Regions from separate parts of the Marinococcus sp. LNHM4E3-1 genome, predicted to be linked through region 2. Evidence: riboswitches for the same ligand, from Rfam matches in the RefSeq annotation. Region 2 holds a riboswitch; the other holds the start of a gene.

Region 1 (10,927 bases), on a different contig from region 2:
AAACGCAATATTTTTAGTTTGAGTATTGAAACCGCCTGGGAATATGGTAATAAATACAAGCCATAGCGGCGGAAATGTCGGGAATCCATAAGCCTGCAACATAAGCCAAAAAGTACTAAAGGGAGACCTCTGTGCTTTTTGGCTTTTATTTTATAAAAATTTAAGAGGTGAAATGGATTGAAACAATACAGCCATATCCTGGCAGCGCTTGATGTGCTCAGTAACCCTAATGTTGATGCCTTTGACGAAGCGTGCCGTGTCGCGGTTAAACACGATGCCGACCTGACGCTCGCCTATGTGTTTCATTATAATGAATATTCCTCGCTCGGATGGATGGACCCGATCGGCATCAGGCGGCTGCACGCAGAAGCAGAATACCGGCTTGAAGCGTACCGGAAAAACGCCGAAGAAAAAGGCGTACCGCGGGTAAAAACCGTCCTGGACAATGGAGTGCCGAAAAAACGTCTCGTGAACCAGCTCTGTGAAAGGGTTGACCCGGATCTTATCATTCTCGGGCAGTCCGGCGGCAATGCCCTCGGCCAGGCGATACAGGGAAACACCACCACAAAAACGGTGGTGAAGCACGCTCCCTGCGACGTTCATGTCGTTGACCCGGCGATCGCTTCGATCCAACGGGCGCACACTGCACCGCTTCAGTAAATCAAAAGATCCCCGGTGGAGTAATCCCGCCGGGGATCTATATGCGCCATTAAAGTGTGTAGTGGTTTTTATCGTCCCATTTTTGTTTAATCACTGGAAGGTCACTAACGGTAGTGATGATAAGCTCTTCATCGCGAAAGGCGTTTAAGCTGGCGAGCAGTTCATCCTCGGAACAAAAATAAACGGGTTCCGAGCTGCCGAAGCGTGAGCGGATATCGGCGGCTGTTCCTATGTATACCTGGTTTTTGGGACGTTGAAGTACATATGCAAAATGGTCGATGGCAATGACCTCCTTTATAGGGACTTATAGTAAGAATAGCACGTCAGGGGTGAAACAGAAAGCAGAATGCATGGAATTTAAATAGAATATGAACAGTAAAGAAAACGGCTTGATCCTGGCGGGAGCCATATTCAAGCCGTTTTTGAGTTGTTTAAGGGGTTTACTTTTCATCGGGCCTTGGAGAAATAAAGCAGAAAATGCCTAAAAGAAGGGCGGAAACCGCTATAGCCCAGTACGTAAACAATAAGCTGACGAGAGTGAGAGTGCCGAACCAGATTTGAAAAAAACGGCGTTCGTTCATAGCTTCACCTCTTATGTGGAATTTAGAGCTCGGGAGTCATAAGCTGCAGGGCCGCTGAAACAGCCTCCGGGTGGCTTCTTTTCCCGTCGGGGTCTGGGCAAGCCCTCCTTCAGCAGTCTCTTTCAGGCTGCCCGGCATGTCGCGGCCGATCGTATGCATCGTCTGAATAACTTCATCGCAGGGGATGCGGCTGGTTATGCCTGCTAAAGCCATATCGGCCGCTGAAAAAGCGATGGAGGTGCCGATGACGTTTCTTTTCACGCACGGCACTTCGACGAGCCCGGCAGCCGGATCACATACGAGTCCGAGAAGGGACTTCATTGCTATTGCGGTGGCGTGGGCTGCCTGCTCTGGGGAGCCATGCTGCAGCTCCGTAATCGTGCCCGCAGCCATGGCCGTCGCTGAGCCAATTTCCGCCTGACAGCCGCCTGCCGCGCCGGAAATAAAGGCGTGATTCGCAAATACGTAACCGATGGCACTTGCTGTGAACAGCCCCATCGTCAGAGTGTCATCATCGATGCTGCGGTTATCCTGGAGAGAGACCAGAATGCCCGGTAGTATACCTGCGGACCCGGCCGTGGGAGTTGCGACGATAAGGCCCATTTTTGCGTTGCTTTCCGACGTGGCCATCGCTGCTTCCATCGCCGTGCTGATGACCGGTCCGGATAACGGGTCGGTGTTTTGATTATACTGATGCATCCGGTAAGCATCACCGCCCGAGAGCCTGCTCTCTGTTTCCGTAATGTTACTCACTCCGTCCCGGACCGCCTGCTTCATTACCCGCAGCCGCTCCTGCATGCGTCCGAAAATCTGCTCCCGGGAAAAATCGGAGCGGCGAACCTCACGGCGCAGCATCCATTCGCCAATGGAAATGTCCTGAGCCATGCATTCCTGTACAATACTTTCAATGGTATCGTTCATATAAATGAAGCCTCCTTTTTCGTTCGGGCTGCAATCGTTAAAATATCCGGACCCGTTCCCAAATTAATGCTGGTGTCATGACCGTTAATTCCATAAATGCAGGCCACTCCGCCGCCGATGGAGGCGCCGGATACGCGGACGGTTTCTATGCCGGACGATGCCTGAAGATGTACAGTGTTCGGGTGGCATCCGCCTGGAGTGCCCGGACAGAACTGGAAGTCGTAACGAAGGCCTGCGTCTTTGGCCAGCGCATACGCACTCCGGACGTTGGTGTCGTGGGCGGATAATCCGAGCAGGCCGCCGATTATGGCTTTGTCCGAGCCGTGTCCCTGATAGGTGGAGGCGAGAGAGCCGTAGAACGTGATTGTCACATCTGTGACCTCTCCCAGCCAGTCGTGCACAAATTTCCCGATCGATACGACCCCCGCTGTGTGAGAGCTCGAAGGACCGACCATAATCGGGCCGATAATATCAAAACAGCTGTCAAACTCCATAACGATTCCTCCAAATTTGAATTGAAAACGATTACATTAATACAAAAAAAGACAGAGAAACGGCCTGAATCGCCGTTTCTCTGTCTGTGTGCCTGAAAGATTTCATTCTTTGGCAAGAATTTTCTTCTTCGGCAGGTACGCGTACCTTCTCCAGAGGTGCATCCTGTACTGGTCCTGGTACCTGAGAGTTTTTTCTTACCGGCTGGTGGGAAGAATTGCTCCTTCGGTGCTGTAATATTCTACAGGCTCTCCCAATACATTCATCTGCAAAACCAATATTTTGTTACTTTTAGTGTAAACATCCGGTCTGGAAAAGTAAACCTATTTTTTGACAGCTGGCATGAGAGCGATATACTGGATGCAGCCTGTTAGCCTGGAATAATAAACCAATTTACCGAAAGAAATGAAGGGATGCGACTATGAGCGAACAAATTATTCTGCGCCCCGTCACAGCAGAAGATGAAAAAGAAATTAATATTCTCCGGCGCCAGCCCTCTGTCATGCATTATACGCTGGGACTCCCTTCGGAGCGAAGAGCCTCCAACCAGTCATTTATCGAAGGGCTGACGGCGAACGATCATGTGATCGTTCGCCGAGTACGGCGGCCGCGTCGTCGGTATCGGCTCTCTGGAGGTGCTGAGCGGTAAGCTGCATTACTACGGCATGACTGCCATGGCGGTGCACGATGAGTTTCAGAACCGGGGGATCGGCAGCCGTCTGCTTGATCATCTGCTGGATATCGCCGATAATTATTTAGGCTTATTCCGGCTGGAGCTCGATGTGGTGGAAGAAAACACGCGCGCAGTACAGCTGTATAAAAGCCGCGGGTTTGAACCAGAAGGGACGCTCCGTAAAGCCCATTTTGCCCGTGGTTCGTTTTACAATGTGCTGGTGATGGGCCGGCTGAACACTGCGTTGTTCCCGGGCAGCTGAGAACTTCGTTGGAAAGTTAAGGAAACGGGGAGATTGTCACTTCCAAAAATTAGCTTATTATGAAAAAATATAAAAGAAGAGCTTACAATAAGAGTGATTAAAGGAGTGTATGTATGCAACAGGAACCTGCCGGGTTTGGCAGCAGGCTGCTCGCTATTGTTATTGACGGCCTCCTGCTTTCTCTCCCCATCCTTCTCATAAGTATGCTGGCCATGCTATGGATCAACCTCGATGAAGTGAATGTCGATATATTTTCCGGTGCCGGATCGCTTCTATATTCCATGATTCTGCCGATAGTATGGCAGGGCCAGACGGTCGGGAAGTATGCCATGGGCATTCAGATTGTGAAAATGGACGGAAGGAAGCTTGGCATCGGGGCAATGCTGATGCGCGTGCTCGTAGCTAATATTTTGTACGGAATTACTCTATACATACTGATGATCACGAGTATAATTATGGTGCTTGTCCGTAAGGACAAACGGGCAGTGCATGATTTTCTTGCGGGAACCCGGGTGGTGAAAAAAAGCCGGTAGCTTTACTATCGGGATGGTTACGCCAATCATGCGAGCGGAGGAAATACATGATGAAAAAGATCTTTTCTGCCGGGGCAGCCGGCATATTCATTCTTTTAAGCGCCTGTTCCGTGCCTTCTTACTATACGGAGGAAGAGGAAGATGTCCCTGGAAATATAGAAACGGAATGGGGAGAAGAAGTGCCGCTTCCGTTGTTGAACGATGCACCGGTTTCGAGGGCGCAGATTAACGAGAATGAAGAGGGGGAGCCCGAAGAAGTGGAGATTTGGTACAGCGAGGAAGAAGAGGACGAGCTTCTTCCTTATTTTCAGGACGCGGGCAACCGGCACCGGTATGAAGAGGACTACAGTACACGGCTTGTGTACGGCATCAACAGCAACGACATTCACATTATTTTAAATTACGAAGCGGGCGATCAGATGGTATTCGGCGCTCACGATGACGTGCTCAGTATTGGGGGACGTCCGGTGGGCCGGGATATCCAGAGTGGGCCGATTACGTACACGTTTTACGCGAAGGGAGGCACCTATTCCCTCTCCTATTCAGAAGAGGCCAGGGCGGACACCGACGCGCACCGTGAACAAATTAAAGCCTTTTTACAGAACAGCGGCTAGGTTGAAGTCACGTTGTCTTGAGGAGGGAAGAGCCGTGGACTTGCTTATGGATATGCTGATCGTTGGCGCTCTGCTGATGATTGCTTTCAACATAAAAGCATTTGGTGAACGTTTGCTTCGTGCAAAGAAGAAACAGATGGATGAAGCCGCATATGAGCAGTTGAAAGCCGAAATCAAAGAAGAGCTGAAAAACGAATGGGAAAAATAAGGCAGGGACCTCCGGGTGTCTGCCTTTGTGTTGCTGGCGGCGTTAGTCTGTTTTTACAAAAAGGTACGGCGCGGGCTTTTCTTTTAAGCAGTTATGGTTCATGATTTATAAGAGAGAGATTGAACACTTTGCAAGTTCACGGAGAAAGAAGGAAGGATTTATGCACCGGAGGACAAAAAACATATTAAGCATGCCGCAGGAGTACAATAATCAGTCGCTGAAAAAGGATATGGCTGCGGGCTTTACGATTTTTATTATGATTGTGCCGCAGGGAATGGCCTACGCCGTTCTCGCCGGCCTGCCGCCGGTGATGGGGCTGTATGCCTCGCTGCTTCCGCTTTTAATCTACGCCCTGTTCGGCGGATCAAAGCATCTGGCTATCGGGCCGGTGGCGATGGCGTCGATTCTTGTTTTTTCCGGGGTGTCGCTGTACGCTGAGCCGGCGACGCCGGATTACGTGGCACTCGTGCTGCTGCTGACGGTCATGGTCGGGGTGATGCAGGTAGCGCTTGGCCTGCTGAATGCCGCCGCGTTTGTGAAATTTATTTCGCCGAACGTAATCAGCGGTTTCACCTCGGCGGTGGCGATTGCGATCGGCATGAGCCAGCTCGGGCAGTTTATGGGGATCAGTGTCGGCAGCCAGACGCAGATTATCCCGCTTTTGCGGGATGTGATCGTCCATCTGCCCCAGGTACATATCCCGACCCTGCTTGTTGGAACCTTGAGCCTGCTGGTGCTGATCGGGGGCCGGAAAGTAAAACGCAATCTCCCGGTTTCTCTCATTGTCGTCGTACTGAGCATTGCGGCAGTCGGGCTTTTTCGCCTCGATAACCAGGGAGTGAGTGTCGTCGGGGAAGTGCCCCAGGGCCTTCCGGATTTTACCGTGCCGGGCTTTAACCTTGCGGATGTGCAGGTGTTAATCCCGACTGCCCTGACGATTGCATTGATTGCGATGATGGAGACGCTTGCGATCACAAAAACGCTGAGCGATAAAAACGATTTTGGTGTAAACCTGAACAAAGAGATCCGGGCGATCGGGTATGCCAATATTGCCGGTCCGTTTTTTTCCTCCTACGCGGTGACCGGAAGCTTTTCAAGAAGTGCCATCAGCTACCGTACAGGAGCAGCTTCACAGGCAGCGATGATTATTACCGCTGCCGGGGTGCTTGTCACGCTTCTCTTTTTCACGTCTTTATTCTACTTTCTGCCGTACGCGGTACTTGCAGCCATTATTCTCGTTTCGGTCGCCGGGCTGATTAACATCCGGTCCCTAAAGGACGCCTTCCGGGTGAAGCCAGAGGACGGATGGATATGGGTTGTAACGTTTGCTGCTACGCTTCTCGTCGGCATTCAGTGGGGGCTTTTAATTGGAATTGGCTTTTCGATCCTGCTGCTGCTTCGCCACATTTCCCGGCCGAACATCGTGGAGATCGGCTATGAGGAGGATACTCACAGCTACCTGGATCTGCAGCGGTTCCCGAATGCTAAGCGGGTGCCGGGTACGGTGCTCGTCCGGGCGGACACGCGCATTCATTTTTCGAACGTCGGCTATTTTGTGAAAATGGTGGAAAAAACGATTCAGGACCGCCGTAAAACAGAGAGCGGCGGGCTGAAGGCCGCGATTGATATGTCCGGGGTGAACGACATTGACACTACTGGCATTGGCGCTCTCGAACAGATTATTGAAATGTTCCGCCGGGACCCGGACGTGAAGGTATGGTTCGTCGAGCTGAAGGGTCCGGTCCGGGATCTGCTGCTGCGGGCCGGATGGGATGAAAAATACGCTGAAGCAATTAAATACCAGACCCTCGAAGGCTTTCTGGAACACGAGGGCAACGTCCCGTTTAAAACACCCGCGGAGCCGAAGCAGGACTCCTGGGACTACATGATTTAACAAAGAACGAGGCCGGCAGGGAAGAAGATCCTGCCGGCCTCGTTCTGGTCTCAGGAATGTTATATACTCCTTGAAAGACTGCTGTGTTAGGGTATATAGCTATATACCTTGAATTTAAAAAATTCAAAAAAATCGTTTAAATCATAATAACCCCGGGTAAAAATCAATAGATTTATAAAGGAGGTATATACATTGAGTAAAGATCGCGATAATGAACGCGAACACGACGAAGAAAAAAACAACGATAAGCAGAATACAAATGAAGACGGAACACTCACCACCAGACAGGGTCATCCTGTCCGGGACAACCAAAACTCGAAAACCGTCGGCAATCGCGGGCCAACAACGCTTGAAAACTATGAATTCCTCGAAAAAATCAGCCATTTTGACCGCGAACGTGTACCGGAGCGGGTAGTGCACGCCCGTGGCGCAGGCGCCCACGGCTATTTTGAAGCGTACGGTTCCTTTGGCGATGAACCGATTTCCAAATATACACGCGCGAAAATCTTTCAGGAGGAAGGCAAGCGGACACCTGCGTTTGTACGCTTTTCCACTGTTATCCACGGCGGGACTTCCCCGGAAACACTCCGCGATCCACGCGGATTTGCCGTGAAATTTTATACCGAGGACGGCAACTGGGATCTCGTCGGCAACAACCTGAAGGTCTTTTTTATCCGGGACGCCATCAAATTTCCAGACGTCATTCACGCATTAAAGCCCGATCCGGTAACGAACGTGCAGGACAGCGAGCGGATCTTCGACTTTATGTCGCAGACGCCCGAATCAATGCACATGCTGACGTTTTTATTCTCCCCGTGGGGCATTCCGGCCAACTACCGGCAGATGCAGGGCTCCGGGGTGAACACGTACAAATGGGTGAACGAAGACGGAGAAGCGGTGCTCGTGAAATATCACTTTGAACCGGTTCAGGGCATCCGCAACCTGACCCAGGAAGAAGCGGACAGCATCCAGAGCAAAAACTTCAACCACGCCACCCAGGATCTGTACGAAGCGATCGAGGAAGGCAATTATCCGGAATGGGAGCTTCGCGTGCAGGTAATGAGCGACGACGATCATCCGGAGCTCGACTTTGACCCGCTCGACGATACGAAGCTGTGGCCGAAGGAGCAGTTCCCGTGGATCCCGGTCGGCAAGCTCGTGCTTGACCGCAATCCGGAGGACTATTTCAACGAAGTGGAACAGGTGGCATTCGGTACCGGCGTCCTTGTCGACGGCATGGATTTCTCCGATGACAAAATGCTGCAGGGACGTACGTTCTCATACTCCGATACGCAGCGGTACCGCGTCGGTGCGAACTATCTGCAGCTGCCGATCAACCAGGCGAAGAAAAAAGTCGCCACGAACCAGCGCGGCGGACAGATGTCGTATAAAGTCGATAATGACGAAGGACAGAATCCGCACGTGAACTACGAGCCTTCCACGCTGAATAACCTGAAGGAAGCGGAGATGAGCGGCAAGCCGCACACTCCTTATACCGAAGGGGAAGTGAAAAAAGAAGCCATCGAGCGTCAAAATCCTTACCGGCAGGCGGGAGAAACATTCCGCAAGTTTAAGGAATGGGAAAAAGATGAATTAATCAAAAACCTCGTTGATAACCTGATTCCGTGTAAAAAGGAAATTCAGGAGGAAATGATTGGCCACTTCAAAAAGTGCGATGAGGAATACGGCCGCCGGGTCGAAGAAGGGCTGAAAAACAGCAGCTCCTCTGACGGCGCTGACCAGGACGCCACGCACGGAGGACCGGCAGGCGCCACGAAAACAGAAGAAGGCGTCAAGCAGGCTGAAGAGCACGGTATTCCGTCGGACCCTTACTAAGAGGGAAGCCTAAAAACAGTAAAAGAGCTGAAGCCGGAGATCATCCTCCGGCTTCAGCTCTTTATTAATTTTCCGCTGTTTATTTGAAAAGCGGCTGGCCGTTATCGTCGTCAAACGTATGGAAGCATTGCGGCGTCTTCGTGTTGTGGCTTAGATCATATGAGGCCCACGGGGCTTTCAACACACGGGCATCAGACAGAAAACATACAGGAGTCCCGTTCACCGCGAATGGATGAAGAGCCTGAAACAATTTGTCGATGCTTTCAAACATGTGTACTTCCTGTCCGTGAAGGTAAGGATCCAGGCTTACAGCTGTCCCGATGATCAGCTCCTGTTCATAAAAAGTATAACCGAATACGATGGAAGACATATTTTAAATAACTCCTTTAATGCAGTGAAAAGGCCATTCCAATCCATAGAATGGAAACCCTAAAAAGCATTTTTTCTTTTACCTGAATCAGGTGCAGATAAAAATGAATATTATTCAGTCAGCTGTAACTATAAACAATTCTATTCAGGGGTTAATCCCCATATCTGAATAAATACCCCTTTTCTATAATAATTACTCATGCCAAAAGTGCTAATTTAGAACACCGTAGGCTGTAGCTTTGTTCTAAGTAGTAATCGAATACACTGCAGAATTTATTAAAGACGTACCGTCAGCGGACCGTTCATCATTTTTAAATATGCCGTCCAAATGAAAGCCGGCCTTCTCAAGCAGGGCGGTGCTTGGATAATTCCGCTCATCTGTCCAGGCTTCGATCCGGTTCATTCCCAGATCCTCCAAAGCGTAACGGACAGCTTCCGTGACAGTCTCGAGTGCAAATCCTCTGCGCTGATAAGGGTCCAGGATCCAGTAGCCAAGCTCACAGCGCGGAACGTGCCAGTCAATTTCCTGAAAAACAACGCTTCCGACGAAGGAACAGTGCTGTTTTTCAAATAACAGATAGCGCAGCTTCTGCTTTTTGGAAAATTGTGCGCAGGCTTCCGTTAAAAAGGCTTCAGTACCCGCAGGCGTTGGAGGCTCCTGAAAGGCGCTCATCCAGGTTTTAAGACTGGAATGGGACTGCCGGATGCCCTGGAAAACAGTGTCTGTATCCCTGGAAGGATCCGGAATTCTCATCAGCAGCCGTCCGGTCTCCAGTTTTTCCTTCATAATGTCACCTCCTAAAACGCGGCAATACAAACTTTTAATCCAATAAAAGGAAATTAAATAAAATCATACCATAAAAGCGAGTGTAAAGCATCACAAGCTGAAGCATTTTATCCTGAGCTGAATTTAAAAAGTATTCGTTTACAAATGTTTGCAGAAAAATCATTCAAGGTATAAGAACAAAGTAATTGAAAGTACAGAAGGTGACCGGACAGTCAGAGGAATGATTTAACACACAGGAGGCTTTAACTATGGAATATATTTATCTTGGAAACTCTGGCCTGCGCGTGCCGAAGTATATACTCGGAACCATTCCCTTCAGCGGCACGAACGGCTTTGAAGCGACCGGAAGCATTGATGAAAAGGACGCCCGCCGTATCGTGGATATATCGCTTGAGGCAGGCATGAACATGTTTGATACCGCGAATCTGTATTCGAAGGGCGATGCCGAGCGCGTTTTGGGGTCTGCCATTAAAGGCCGGCGGAACGAAGTGCTTCTGACATCCAAAACCGGCTTTCATTTTGATAATGATCCGAACGCTTTCGGTGCATCCCGAAGCAACATTGAAGCGTCCATCGATCGGACGCTGGAACGGCTGGGCACCGATCATCTGGATGTATATTTTGTCCACCTCTGGGACGGCCGCACGCCGGTGGAGGAAACCGTGGAAACAATGACCAACCTCGTGAAATCCGGAAAAATCCGGTACTGGGGCGTTTCCAACTACAGCGGATGGGCGCTGGCAAGAACGTTTACCGTCGCAGAGCGTCCGGGCTACATTCCGCCGGTCACTCAGCAGATCTACTACACGCCGGAGGCTCGTGAAGCGGAATATGAGCTGCTGCCGGCAGGCCGGGAGCTTGGCGTGAGTTCAATGATCTGGAGCCCGCTTGGGGAAGGACTGCTGACGGGAAAAATCGGGCGGAACAAAAAAGCACCGGCAAATACCCGCCAGGGCGGCGGGTGGCCGGAGCCGTGGATTCAGGATGAAGAGCGCCTGTATCAGGTGATTGACGCGCTCGAGGAAGTGGCCGAAGGACGAAACGCCACTGTGCCGCAAATCGCCTATGCGTGGGTGAAGGACCGTCCGAATGTCGGC
Region 2 (10,927 bases):
GAAGAAGGAAATGAAACGCTTGTTTATTATTCTCTCGGCAATTTCTATTCCGGTCAGGATCAGGAATATACCGATACAGGCGGTATTGCTACATTCGATGTGGAAAAAGACGGCGAAGACGTGAAGATTACAGAGCCTAACGTTGATTTTACCCAGGTTGTACCGGGCCCTGAGGACCAGTACACAGTGAAGCCGATGGCCGAAGCAGACCACCCTGCTGAAGGTGGTGAAACCGAAGAGGATCTGCGCGAGCATGTGTATCAATGGATCGAAGAAAACGATTAAAGTACTAACCGTCTGAAACTGGGCGGGAATGCATAAATAATTTCATTTACTGTATTAAGATATTAAAAGACCTCTAATTTTAAATCAGAGGTCTTTATTTTTATGCGCCAAACCCATTAATGAACGGGTTGGAATCCATTTCGGCTTCGATATCGGTGAAGGGGCCGTGGCCGCAGGCTACTATTGTATTTTCCGGGAGTTCAAGCAACTGCTCGTGAATAGAGGCTAGCAGCGTATCCATGTCGCCTCCGTAAAGGTCAGTACGTCCAACACCACCTGAAAACAATACATCGCCGGAGAAGACTGTGTTGGTTTCTTTATGCCAATAGGAAACACTTCCCGGCGAATGGCCCGGTGTATGAAGCCATTGGAATTCAAAGCTGCCGAATTGAAGCGTTCCTTCAGACTGCAGAAGGTGATCCGCGGGCTTTGCAGTAAACGCAGCCTCCGGCATCATGCGTCCGGAGCCGTTTTTTTGGGCGTCCCCAGGCCAGTCCCTTTCATGCTCATGAAGATAAACAGGGATATTGTAGGCTTCCCGCACGGCATCAAGCGCACCGATATGGTCAAAATGGGCGTGTGTTAACAGAATGACTACAGGACGCATCTCGTTTTCCTGAAGATAGGTGAGCAGTTTATCGGCATCCCCGGCCGGATCAATAATTACGGCGTTTTTATCATTATCGTACAGAACATAGCAGTTTGTCTGCAGTGGTCCCAGTGGAAGCTGTTTCCAGTTCATAGTTTCCCTCCAATTTTTATGCTGATTTTAGTATAAACAATATTACAGTGAGAAGAAATGATTGATCCAAAGTGATAAACGAATGATGCAGTACAATTTATCGGAAACGTTCGGGTTAATTTTTTTCAGCATTGGTTTTTATCTGAATTAGTGATAGAATATGAGTAAATAAAGATGTACATATAATGCGCGGATGATGGTAAGGGGAGAGACTGCCAGGCAGCGCCGAAGGAGCAAGCCGTAACAGGTGAATCTCTCAGGCAAACAGACTCTTACTGGACGCTCCTCTGGAGAGCGCTTCTTTTAGAAGCCACCCACGAAGACACTCTTTCCGTACGACGGAAAGGAGAAACTTTCTGGTTATAGGACAGAGCTTCCATATCTTATGGAGTTCTGTCTTTTTTATGCTTTTTACTGTTTTGATTTTTCAGAAAATAATGATGAGGTGATTTTCTTGGCAGAATTAAAACGAACACCCCTGTATCCGGTATATGAAAAACACGGAGCAAAAACCGTCGATTTTGGCGGATGGGAAATGGCTGTTCAGTTTTCCGGCATCAAAGACGAGCACGAGGCGGTTCGTACAAAGGCTGGTCTGTTCGATGTTTCCCATATGGGTGAGGCGATCGTAGAAGGAGAGGGTGCTGCTGAATTTCTACAGTATATGCTCACAAACAACATAAAAAATGCAGAACCCGGAAAAGCACTTTATACCGCCATGTGTTATGAAGATGGAGGTACGGTTGACGATCTGCTCGTGTACCAGCTCGAAAAAGAAAAATACATGCTCGTTTTGAACGCAGCTAACATTGAAAAAGATCTGGAATGGCTTCGCCGCCACGTAACGAAAAACGTAAGTATTACCGATATTTCGGAAGAAACAGCACTAATCGCTGTACAGGGCCCGGTGGCAGAAACGGTGCTGCAGAAAGTAACCGATGCTTCTCTTGCAGAGATTCTGCCATTTCGGTTTGCTGCCGGTGCTTCAGTCGGAGAAGCAGAAAATATTATCATCTCAAGAACCGGCTATACCGGAGAAGACGGCTTTGAATTATACTGCCGGGCTGAAGAGGCCATCCGAAGCTGGGAGACGATCATGGAAGCAGGAGAATCCGAAGGACTCATTCCATGCGGTCTCGGCGCGAGAGACACCCTGAGGTTTGAAGCGAAGCTGCCGCTCTACGGCCAGGAGCTGAGCGCAAATATTACGCCGCTTGAAGCAGGCATAGGCTTTTGCGTAAAGCTGAAGCAGGAAGATAATTTCATTGGTAAAGAAGCTTTAAAAAAACAAAAAGAAGCGGGATTAAAACGTAAACTTGTCGGGATCGAAATGGTTGATAAAGCAATTCCGCGCCCGGGTTACATGGTACACAATGATGACGGAGAGGAAATCGGCTGGGTAACTACGGGCACTCAGTCGCCGACGCTGAAAGCAAATGTGGGACTTGCACTTCTGAATATTGGATGGACGAATCTCGGTCAGGCTGTCGAAGTGGATGTGCGGGGCAAAGCCAAACGCGCAAAAGTGGCAGCTGTGCCCTTTTATAAACGGGAAAAATAAACAGAGGAGGCACCAGAATGGATTATCGCTATCTGCCGGTAACCGGCGAGGATAAAGAAGAAATGCTTAAAACGATCGGTGTGGATTCGATCGGTGAATTGTTTGAGGACGTACCGGAAAATATTCGCTTTTCCGGAGAAATGAATCTGCCGAAGGCTCTTGGCGAAACGGATCTTCTAAAGGAAATGAAGCGCCTCAGTAACAGAAATACCAGCGTGCAGGACTGCGTCTCCTATCTCGGGGCAGGGGTGTACGAGCATTATATACCGACAGTCGTCGATCATGTGCTCCGGCGCTCGGAATTTTACACGGCATATACTCCGTACCAGCCGGAGATTTCGCAGGGCGAGCTGCAGGCAATCTTTGAATTTCAAACGATGATCAGTGAACTTACGGGAATGGATATTGCTAATTCGTCCATGTATGACGGGCCGACGGCGCTCGCAGAAGCAGCACTGATGGCCGCAAGTGAAAACAGAGGGAGGCGCCGTACCGTTGTCGTCTCTGGAACGGTTCACCCTGAAGCGCTCGATGTATTGAAAACATACGCTGCCGGGCCCGGACTTACAGTGAAAATCGTTCCCGAAAAGGACGGGCATACGGATATGGCTAAGCTTGAAGACATGATCGATGCTGATACCGCAGGAGTGATTGTGCAGTACCCAAACTTTTACGGTACTATTGAAGATTTAGCTGCTGTAAGGCAGGCAGCCGATAAAGAAAACTCGCTGATGATAGTGTCGGCAAATCCCCTTGCGCTCGGCGTTCTGACGCCGCCGGGAAGCTTCGGAGCGGATATTGTGGCAGGAGACGCTCAGCCTCTTGGTATTCCAATGCAGTTTGGCGGACCGCACTGCGGATTTTTTGCCACCACTAAAAAGCATATTCGGAAGGTCCCCGGGCGTCTTGTCGGACAGACGGAGGATGAAGACGGAAGCCGGGGTTATGTACTGACGCTGCAGGCAAGAGAGCAGCATATCCGCCGGGATAAAGCGACATCCAACATTTGTTCAAACCAGGCTCTGAACGCGCTGGCTGCTTCTGTCGCAATGACGGCTCTCGGTAAAAAAGGGCTGAAGGAAACGGCAGAAAGAAATGTTAAAAGTGCTCATTTCTTTAAACAGCTGCTCAAACAAAAAGGCATTGAGCTTGTCCATGAGGCGCCATCGTTTAATGAATTTGTGGTTGACCTCGGCCGTCCAGTGGCAGAAGTGAATGAACAGCTATTCAGGCAGGGGATCATCGGCGGGTATGATTTAGGTGAAGTGTCGGCGGATAAAAAAGGCCAGATGCTCGTATGTGTGACTGAACTTCGCACAAGAGAACAGCTGGAAACCTTTGCCAAACATTTGGAGGTGCTTGTACATGAAACAGCCTAACCAACCGTTAATTTTCGAACAAAGCAAACCAGGGAGGGTAGCGTATTCCCTTCCTGAGACAAATATACCTGAACAAAGCCTGAGCGATATTTTGCCCGGGGCTAATATCCGGGAAGAAGAGCCGGCACTGCCGGAAGTATCTGAACTGCAGTTGATGAGACATTATACGGCGCTTTCGAATCGAAATTACGGAGTGGATTCGGGCTTTTACCCGCTCGGGTCCTGCACGATGAAATACAATCCGAAAATCAATGAAGAAACGGCCCGCATGGCCGGTTTTGCCTCGACGCATCCGTACCAGCCGGAAGCACAGGTGCAGGGGAATCTCGAAATGATGTACGACCTGCAGCAGGCGCTTGCTGAAATAACCGGTATGGATGAAGTGACGCTGCAGCCGGCGGCCGGTGCCCAGGGAGAGTGGACCGGTTTGATGCTGATCCGGGCGCTTCACGAAGCGAACGGAGAAACGGGACGCACGGAAGTAATCGTGCCCGACTCTGCGCACGGGACGAACCCTGCTTCAGCAACGGTGGCAGGATTCGATCATGTAACGGTCCGGACCGATGCACGCGGACTGGTGGACCTTGAGCATTTAAAAGAAGTAACGAGCGAAAAAACGGCTGCCCTCATGCTCACGAACCCGAATACACTCGGTTTGTTTGAGGAAGATATTATGGAAATGGCCGATACGATCCATCAGGCTGGCGGCCGGCTCTATTATGACGGGGCGAACTCCAATGCTATTATGGGCATCACAAGACCCGGGGACATGGGATTTGATGTCGTTCACCTGAACCTGCATAAAACATTCACGGGCCCTCACGGAGGCGGTGGGCCCGGCAGCGGGCCGGTTGGCGTAAAAAAAGAGCTGATCCCTTATCTGCCGGGGCCGGTGCTTGCAAAAGAAAATGGTAAGTACTACTGGGATAAAGACCGTCCGCATTCCATCGGCCGCGTCAAGCCGTATTACGGTAACTTTGGCATTAACGTACGTGCCTACACGTATATCCGTACGATGGGAGCAGAGGGACTCAAAAGAGTATCAGAGTATGCTGTATTAAACGCCAATTATCTAATGAGACGGCTTGAGCCGTATTTTGACCTCCCATACGGCGGTCACTGCAAGCACGAATTTGTGATTTCGGGCCGCCGCCAGAAGAAGCTCGGCGTACGTACGCTCGATATGGCTAAACGCCTGCTTGATTATGGTTACCATCCGCCGACCATTTATTTTCCGATCAACGTCGAAGAGTGCATGATGATCGATCCGACGGAAACCGAAGCGAAAGAAACGCTTGATGCGTTCGCAGACGCCATGATCGGGATTGCCAGAGAAGCAGAGGAAGACCCGGAAATGGTGCAGGAGGCTCCTCACACTACCGTAGTCGGAAGGCTGGACGAGACGCTGGCAGCACGTAAGCCAGTGCTGACATATAATACTGAAACGTCGCTCAAGTCCATGAAATAAATAAATCGATGAGGTTTTCGGACTTCAAAGATATAAAAAAAGGAAGAGCATGCCAGCTCTTCCTTTTAATTATGCGCTTTTTTTCTTTTTGCTGATCTTACCTGTCCAACGCTTGAATCCGCCTTTCAGGTGATAGATATCCCGGTTTCCCTTATGCTTTTTGATCAATTTTGCAGCTTGCTTTGAACGCATGCCGGATTGGCAGTATAAATAAACAGGCTGGTCTTCCCGGATCTCCACCATCCGCTGCTTCATTTGGGAAACAGGAATGTTCCGGGCCCCGAGGATGTGGCCGCCGTCATATTCTTTCGGCTCACGCACATCGATAAGCTGGGCTTTACGATAGCCTTTAATAAAATCTTCCTGTGGTAATGCAGTTAAGTCTTTCGGGCCGACAAACCGTCGTACAATAAGAAAAACTAATACCGCAATAAACACTATCCATAGCCATTCAAATATCATATATATTATTTCACCTCTTTCCGGGTCGATTGCAGATTAATTATAACGCATAACCCTGGTACTTTGCTAGATTTCTAATTAACGGGCTGTCATTTTTATATATAGAAAGCAGTGATCTCTGCTACAATGGAAATGGAAAAATCGAGAAAGAGAGATGAACATTAATGGCAAAAGATACTTGGCTTTTTATAGATTCAGGCAATCAGTCACCAGCCTATAACATGGCGCTCGATGAAAAACTGCTGCAATGGCACAGTGAAGGACTGATTCCGCCGGTAATCAGATTTTACGGTTGGAATCCGCCTACGCTTTCGGTCGGTTACTTCCAAAAGGCGAAGAAAGATATTGATATGGATGCAGTGGAAAAGCACGGCGTAGGTTTTGTGCGCCGGCCGACGGGAGGTCGGGCGGTTTTGCATGATCAGGAGCTGACCTACAGCATCATCGTTTCAGAAGATCATCCCGAAATGCCGGAAACGGTGACAGAAGCCTACCGCGTACTGTCGGAAGGGATTCTGCAGGGATTTTTAAAGCTCGGCCTGGATGCTTATTTTTCCGTGCCGAAAACGAAGGAAGAAGAGGATTCTTTGAAAAATCCCCGTTCGGCTAATTGTTTTGATGCCTCATCGTGGTATGAGCTGGTGGTGGAGGACCGGAAAATTGCGGGGAGTGCCCAGACGAGACAGCGCGGCGTTATCCTTCAGCACGGTTCGATTATTCTGGATCTTGATGAGGATAAATTGTTCGATTTGTTTAAATATCCGAGCGAGCGCGTGCGGGAAAGAATGCAGAAAACCTTTAAAAATAAAGCTGTAGCAATTAATGAGCTGACGGATACGCCATTTACCCTTGGCGATCTGCGCAAAGCATTTAAGGAAGGATTTGCCGACGGTCTGAATGCCGGCCTTGAAGAATATGAGCTGACCACCGTCCAAGAACAAGAGGTGCAGCAGCTGGCCGCAGAGCGCTACCAGTCAGAGGAATGGAATTTCAGGCGCTGATACAGTGCATAAATCACGGAATAAAAATACAAAAGACCGCTCCGGAGCGGTCTTTTGTTGATTACGCATATAAATACTCAGTTATAGGTGACAAGCGGCTGGGTATCCCCCGCTTCGAATAGTTCTACCTCCCGGCGGAATTCTCCAAGCAGCTCTCTCGTTACGGGAGAGTCTCCGTATCCGGCTTCAAATGAGCCCTGAATGGATCGCACAGGCACAATTTCAATCGAAGTGCTCGTCATAAACATTTCGTCAGCCTCCTGGGCCTCCCCGATAGTAAACGGACGTTGTTCAACGGGAATATTCAGCTGCTTTGCAAGCTGAAGTACATAGCGTTTAGTGATACCTTCGAGAATATAATTGCTCTGCGGATGGGTAATAATCGTTTCATCTTTAACAATAAAGGCGTTAGTGGAAGAGCCTTCCGTAATAACGTCTCCGCGGTGCTGGAGGGCCTCTGCGCAGTGGTGGTCCTCTGCGGCCCGTTTGGCAAGGACGTTTCCGAGCAGGTTAATGGTCTTTATGTCACAGCGAAGCCAGCGGATGTCTTCAGTGGCGTACACATCAATACCGTCGGACTGCTTAGCAAACGGCACCTCGGCCGCTTTTGTAAAACCGGTTAGTACAGGGGCATTGCCGCGTTCATACAAATGATCCCGGGCCTGGATTCCTCTGGTCAGCTGAAAGTAAATATAGCCCGTGGTAAGCCCGTTTTTATCAATCAACCGGCGGAGAAGCGATTTCATAGTATCGGGGGAATAGGGAACTGCCAGGTCAAGTTTAGAGGCACTGTCCTGAAAACGCTCAAGATGACCTTCCTGGAGGAATAATTTCCCGTTATATACCCGGATTACTTCATAAATACCGTCGCCGAAATAATAGCCGCGGTCGTCAAATGAAATAGCGGCTTCCTCTTTTGGGATGATGGATTCGTTATACATCACATAGCTCATGAATGCTGCCTCCTTCAATACTTTATATTGTACAAGATTGCAGATGCGAAAAAAAGAAAAGCCCTTCAAAAGGGAAAGAATTATTCAGAAAACAAAAAAGTTTCTTAGGGGCAATTTTGAAATATGGGTTAATAATAAGAAAAAGAAGGTTTGTTTTTTAGAAATAGTTTCGTTAAAATGAAGAAAGCCAATTTTTTTGTGTGACGGTTTTTATCATATTTATTGGAGGGTCTCGATGCCGACTCCTAGTATGGAAGATTATTTAGAGCGGATCTATCAACTGATTGAATCAAAAGGTTATGCGCGTGTCTCAGACATTGCAGAGACGCTGGAAGTGCATCCTTCCTCGGTAACAAAAATGGTCCAAAAACTCGATAAGATGGAATATCTGATTTATGAACGGTATCGGGGACTTGTGCTGACTTCAAAAGGAAATAAAATAGGGAAGCGTCTGGTTTACAGGCATGAGCTGCTTGAGAAGTTTTTACATATTATCGGTGTGGAAGAGGACAAAATATATGCCGATGTGGAAGGAATTGAACATCATCTCAGCTGGGATGCGATTGACCGTATTGGAGATGTTCTTCAGTATTTTGAAGAGGATGATGAACGTGTGCAGGCGCTGAGCGACATTCAGCGTTCGTATGAATAAAAAAGATCAGGCGTTTATTTTACGCCCGATCTTTTTTTCGGTTTTTGTTTCCCTGAATTACTTTCAGGTTTGCATCGTTTCGTCGTTTACTGGAGTTTTTAGCGGATTTTTTCTTCTGCTGCTTCTGGGCCTGTTTGAAATTTTTCGCCTGATTTCCTTTCGCTGCCCCAGGCCGTCCCGAAGCAGCATTAGAGCCGGCTTGGTATTGGTTCATCATCGCGCGCTTCATGATAACTTTTGTGAAAAGGAAATATAATCCAACAGCGATAGCTGCACCAATAACAAGATAGAGAAGCAGACCAAGCGGGTCTGTTACGAGCCGGTAACCCACCCCTAAAATGGCAAGTCCCAGCACAACAGTGGCAATGGGATTTTTCAGCGCTTGCTGCATGGAACACACCTCTCGTTTCGTTAAAATTTTCATGCGTTATCAGCGGGCAGGGACAGTTATATCGAAAATTAATCAAATAGTATAGTACATTAAATAGTAAAAATCAGAGATACCCTGATATCCTTCTTGCTAAATCAAACAGCTTCCTTGAGAAGATTTACTTCCATACCCGCTGGGTGAGGCGGTGAAACTTTCTGCAGAGGCATAAGGAGGTAGGGGGGATAGAGTGTTAATAGAAATAGTACTTAAATTTTACAATAAAGATTTGAAATGCGCTACTTTTAAACATTCTCTCACAGTAATATTAATATTCCCATATTCTAACGAAAATACACGTGATATATAAATGAATCTCTCCACCCTCCTAATGCCTGTTTCCCTTCCGGGCGTTGTGTTACGATAAACAGGGAAGCAAAGTTAATCGAAAAAGAGGTGTCGGTAATGCACGAAATCACAGCACGTATTCGGGAAGACCTTGAACATAAAAAGCTCGACGCTCTAGTGATACAAAGCCCTTATAATCGCCGTTATGTGAGTGGTTTTACCGGTTCGGCCGGTACGCTGGTTATCACAAAAAAATCGGCCCGGCTGATTACGGATTTTCGTTATGTGGAGCAGGCTAACGATGAAGCCCTTGATTTCGAGGTGGTGGAGCAGAAAGGCTCGGCATGGGATATGGTCGAAGAGATCGCCCAGAGTGAAGAAGTGACCTCCATCGGATTTGAAAAGCAGCATGTAACCTATGCACAGTTTGAAGATATGAGAGAAAAATTAAGCGGATCCCTTTCTCCGGTATCGGGAATCGTGGAAAAGCAGCGGGCGTACAAATCTAAAGAAGAAGTGGAAAAGCTGCAGACAGCGGTCAATATTGCTGAGGATGCGTTTGAACACATTAAATCGATCATTGCCCCGAACATGACCGAGCTTGATGTAAGTAACGAGCTGGAATTTTACATGAGAAAAAACGGGGCAGCGGGATCTTCATTTGATATTATCGTTGCTTCAGGCTGGAGAGGCGCTCTTCCTCACGGTATCGCTTCCGATAAAGTGATAGAGGATGGGGAGCTGGTGACGCTTGATTTTGGGGCTTATGTGGACGGATACTGCTCGGACATTACAAGAACCCTCGCTGTCGGTGAACCCAATGACGACCTGAAAAAAATATATCAAACCGTATATGAAGCCCAGGTGAAGGCCGTGGAGCAGATTGGGCCGGGAATGACCGGAAAAGAAGCAGATGCGATCGCGCGGGAGCATATTAATAAAGAAGGTTTCGGCGAGCGCTTCGGCCACAGTCTCGGGCATGGACTCGGTATGGAAGTGCATGAACAGCCGGGCGTTTCCCCGAAAAGCGATGTGCAGCTCGAGCCGGGCATGGTGATTACCATTGAACCGGGGATTTATGTACCGGAGCTTGGCGGCGTTCGAATAGAAGACGACGTTCTTATTACCGAAACAGGCATCCGGAAGCTCAGCTACTCCGCAAAAGAGCTGACGATTGTCGGCAATTAACCGGGAGCGCGTATAAAAAAACGCACAGCTGTGATATAGTAATAATCGATCAATTGAAGAGTGGAGGAACGTTTATGGTTTCAGTTAATGATTTTAAAACAGGACTCACCATCGAAACAGACGGCGATATCTGGACAGTGGTCGAATTCCAGCACGTAAAGCCTGGAAAAGGGGCAGCATTTGTCCGCTCCAAACTCCGCAGTCTGCGTACGGGTAACATTCAGGAAAAAACTTTCCGCGCGGGTGAAAAAGTGAATAATGCCCACATCGAACGCCGGAAAATGCAGTATTTGTATGCGAGCGGTGATGTGCATACATTTATGGATATGGAGACGTTTGACCAAATGGAATTGACGAGCGATCAGCTGAAGTATGAATTAAACTTTCTGAAAGAAAACATGGAAGTGTCCATCACCAGTTATGGGACTGAAACACTTGGTGTTGAAGTGCCTAACACGGTAGAGCTTGAAGTCAAAGAAACAGACCCAAGTATTAAAGGTAACACTCAGTCCGGAGGATCC

What was found. Region 2 has a riboswitch for glycine ahead of gcvT (glycine cleavage system aminomethyltransferase GcvT). Riboswitches for the same ligand answer to the same signal wherever they lie in the genome.
Region 1: linked by a shared signal. The riboswitch ahead of ACTRXI_RS01575 (serine dehydratase beta chain) and the one ahead of gcvT (glycine cleavage system aminomethyltransferase GcvT) in region 2 are both predicted to bind glycine.

The regions. Positions count from the first base shown of each region.
Region 1 covers NZ_JBQLID010000001.1:324,236-335,162, forward strand. Annotated here, with positions in the region: gene ACTRXI_RS01560 (universal stress protein) at 178-660, shown strand; gene ACTRXI_RS01565 (hypothetical protein) at 1,101-1,241, opposite strand; gene sdaAA (L-serine ammonia-lyase, iron-sulfur-dependent, subunit alpha) at 1,278-2,162, opposite strand; gene ACTRXI_RS01575 (serine dehydratase beta chain) at 2,159-2,656, opposite strand; glycine riboswitch at 2,735-2,812, opposite strand; glycine riboswitch at 2,816-2,920, opposite strand; gene ACTRXI_RS01580 (hypothetical protein) at 3,076-3,303, shown strand; gene ACTRXI_RS01585 (GNAT family N-acetyltransferase) at 3,290-3,589, shown strand; gene ACTRXI_RS01590 (RDD family protein) at 3,703-4,122, shown strand; gene ACTRXI_RS01595 (hypothetical protein) at 4,170-4,736, shown strand; gene ACTRXI_RS01600 (hypothetical protein) at 4,771-4,944, shown strand; gene ACTRXI_RS01605 (SulP family inorganic anion transporter) at 5,105-6,838, shown strand; gene ACTRXI_RS01610 (catalase) at 7,031-8,674, shown strand; gene ACTRXI_RS01615 (hypothetical protein) at 8,754-9,044, opposite strand; gene ACTRXI_RS01620 (GNAT family N-acetyltransferase) at 9,288-9,830, opposite strand; gene ACTRXI_RS01625 (aldo/keto reductase) at 10,079-10,927, shown strand, end outside.
Region 2 covers NZ_JBQLID010000005.1:181,906-192,832, forward strand. Annotated here, with positions in the region: gene ACTRXI_RS07565 (CapA family protein) at 1-285, shown strand, start outside; gene ACTRXI_RS07570 (MBL fold metallo-hydrolase) at 386-1,027, opposite strand; glycine riboswitch at 1,221-1,309, shown strand; glycine riboswitch at 1,313-1,400, shown strand; gene gcvT (glycine cleavage system aminomethyltransferase GcvT) at 1,482-2,588, shown strand; gene gcvPA (aminomethyl-transferring glycine dehydrogenase subunit GcvPA) at 2,606-3,967, shown strand; gene gcvPB (aminomethyl-transferring glycine dehydrogenase subunit GcvPB) at 3,954-5,435, shown strand; gene ACTRXI_RS07590 (rhodanese-like domain-containing protein) at 5,505-5,897, opposite strand; gene ACTRXI_RS07595 (lipoate--protein ligase family protein) at 6,062-6,898, shown strand; gene dat (D-amino-acid transaminase) at 6,976-7,851, opposite strand; gene mntR (transcriptional regulator MntR) at 8,087-8,503, shown strand; gene ACTRXI_RS07610 (hypothetical protein) at 8,523-8,894, opposite strand; gene ACTRXI_RS07615 (M24 family metallopeptidase) at 9,336-10,406, shown strand; gene efp (elongation factor P) at 10,481-10,927, shown strand, end outside.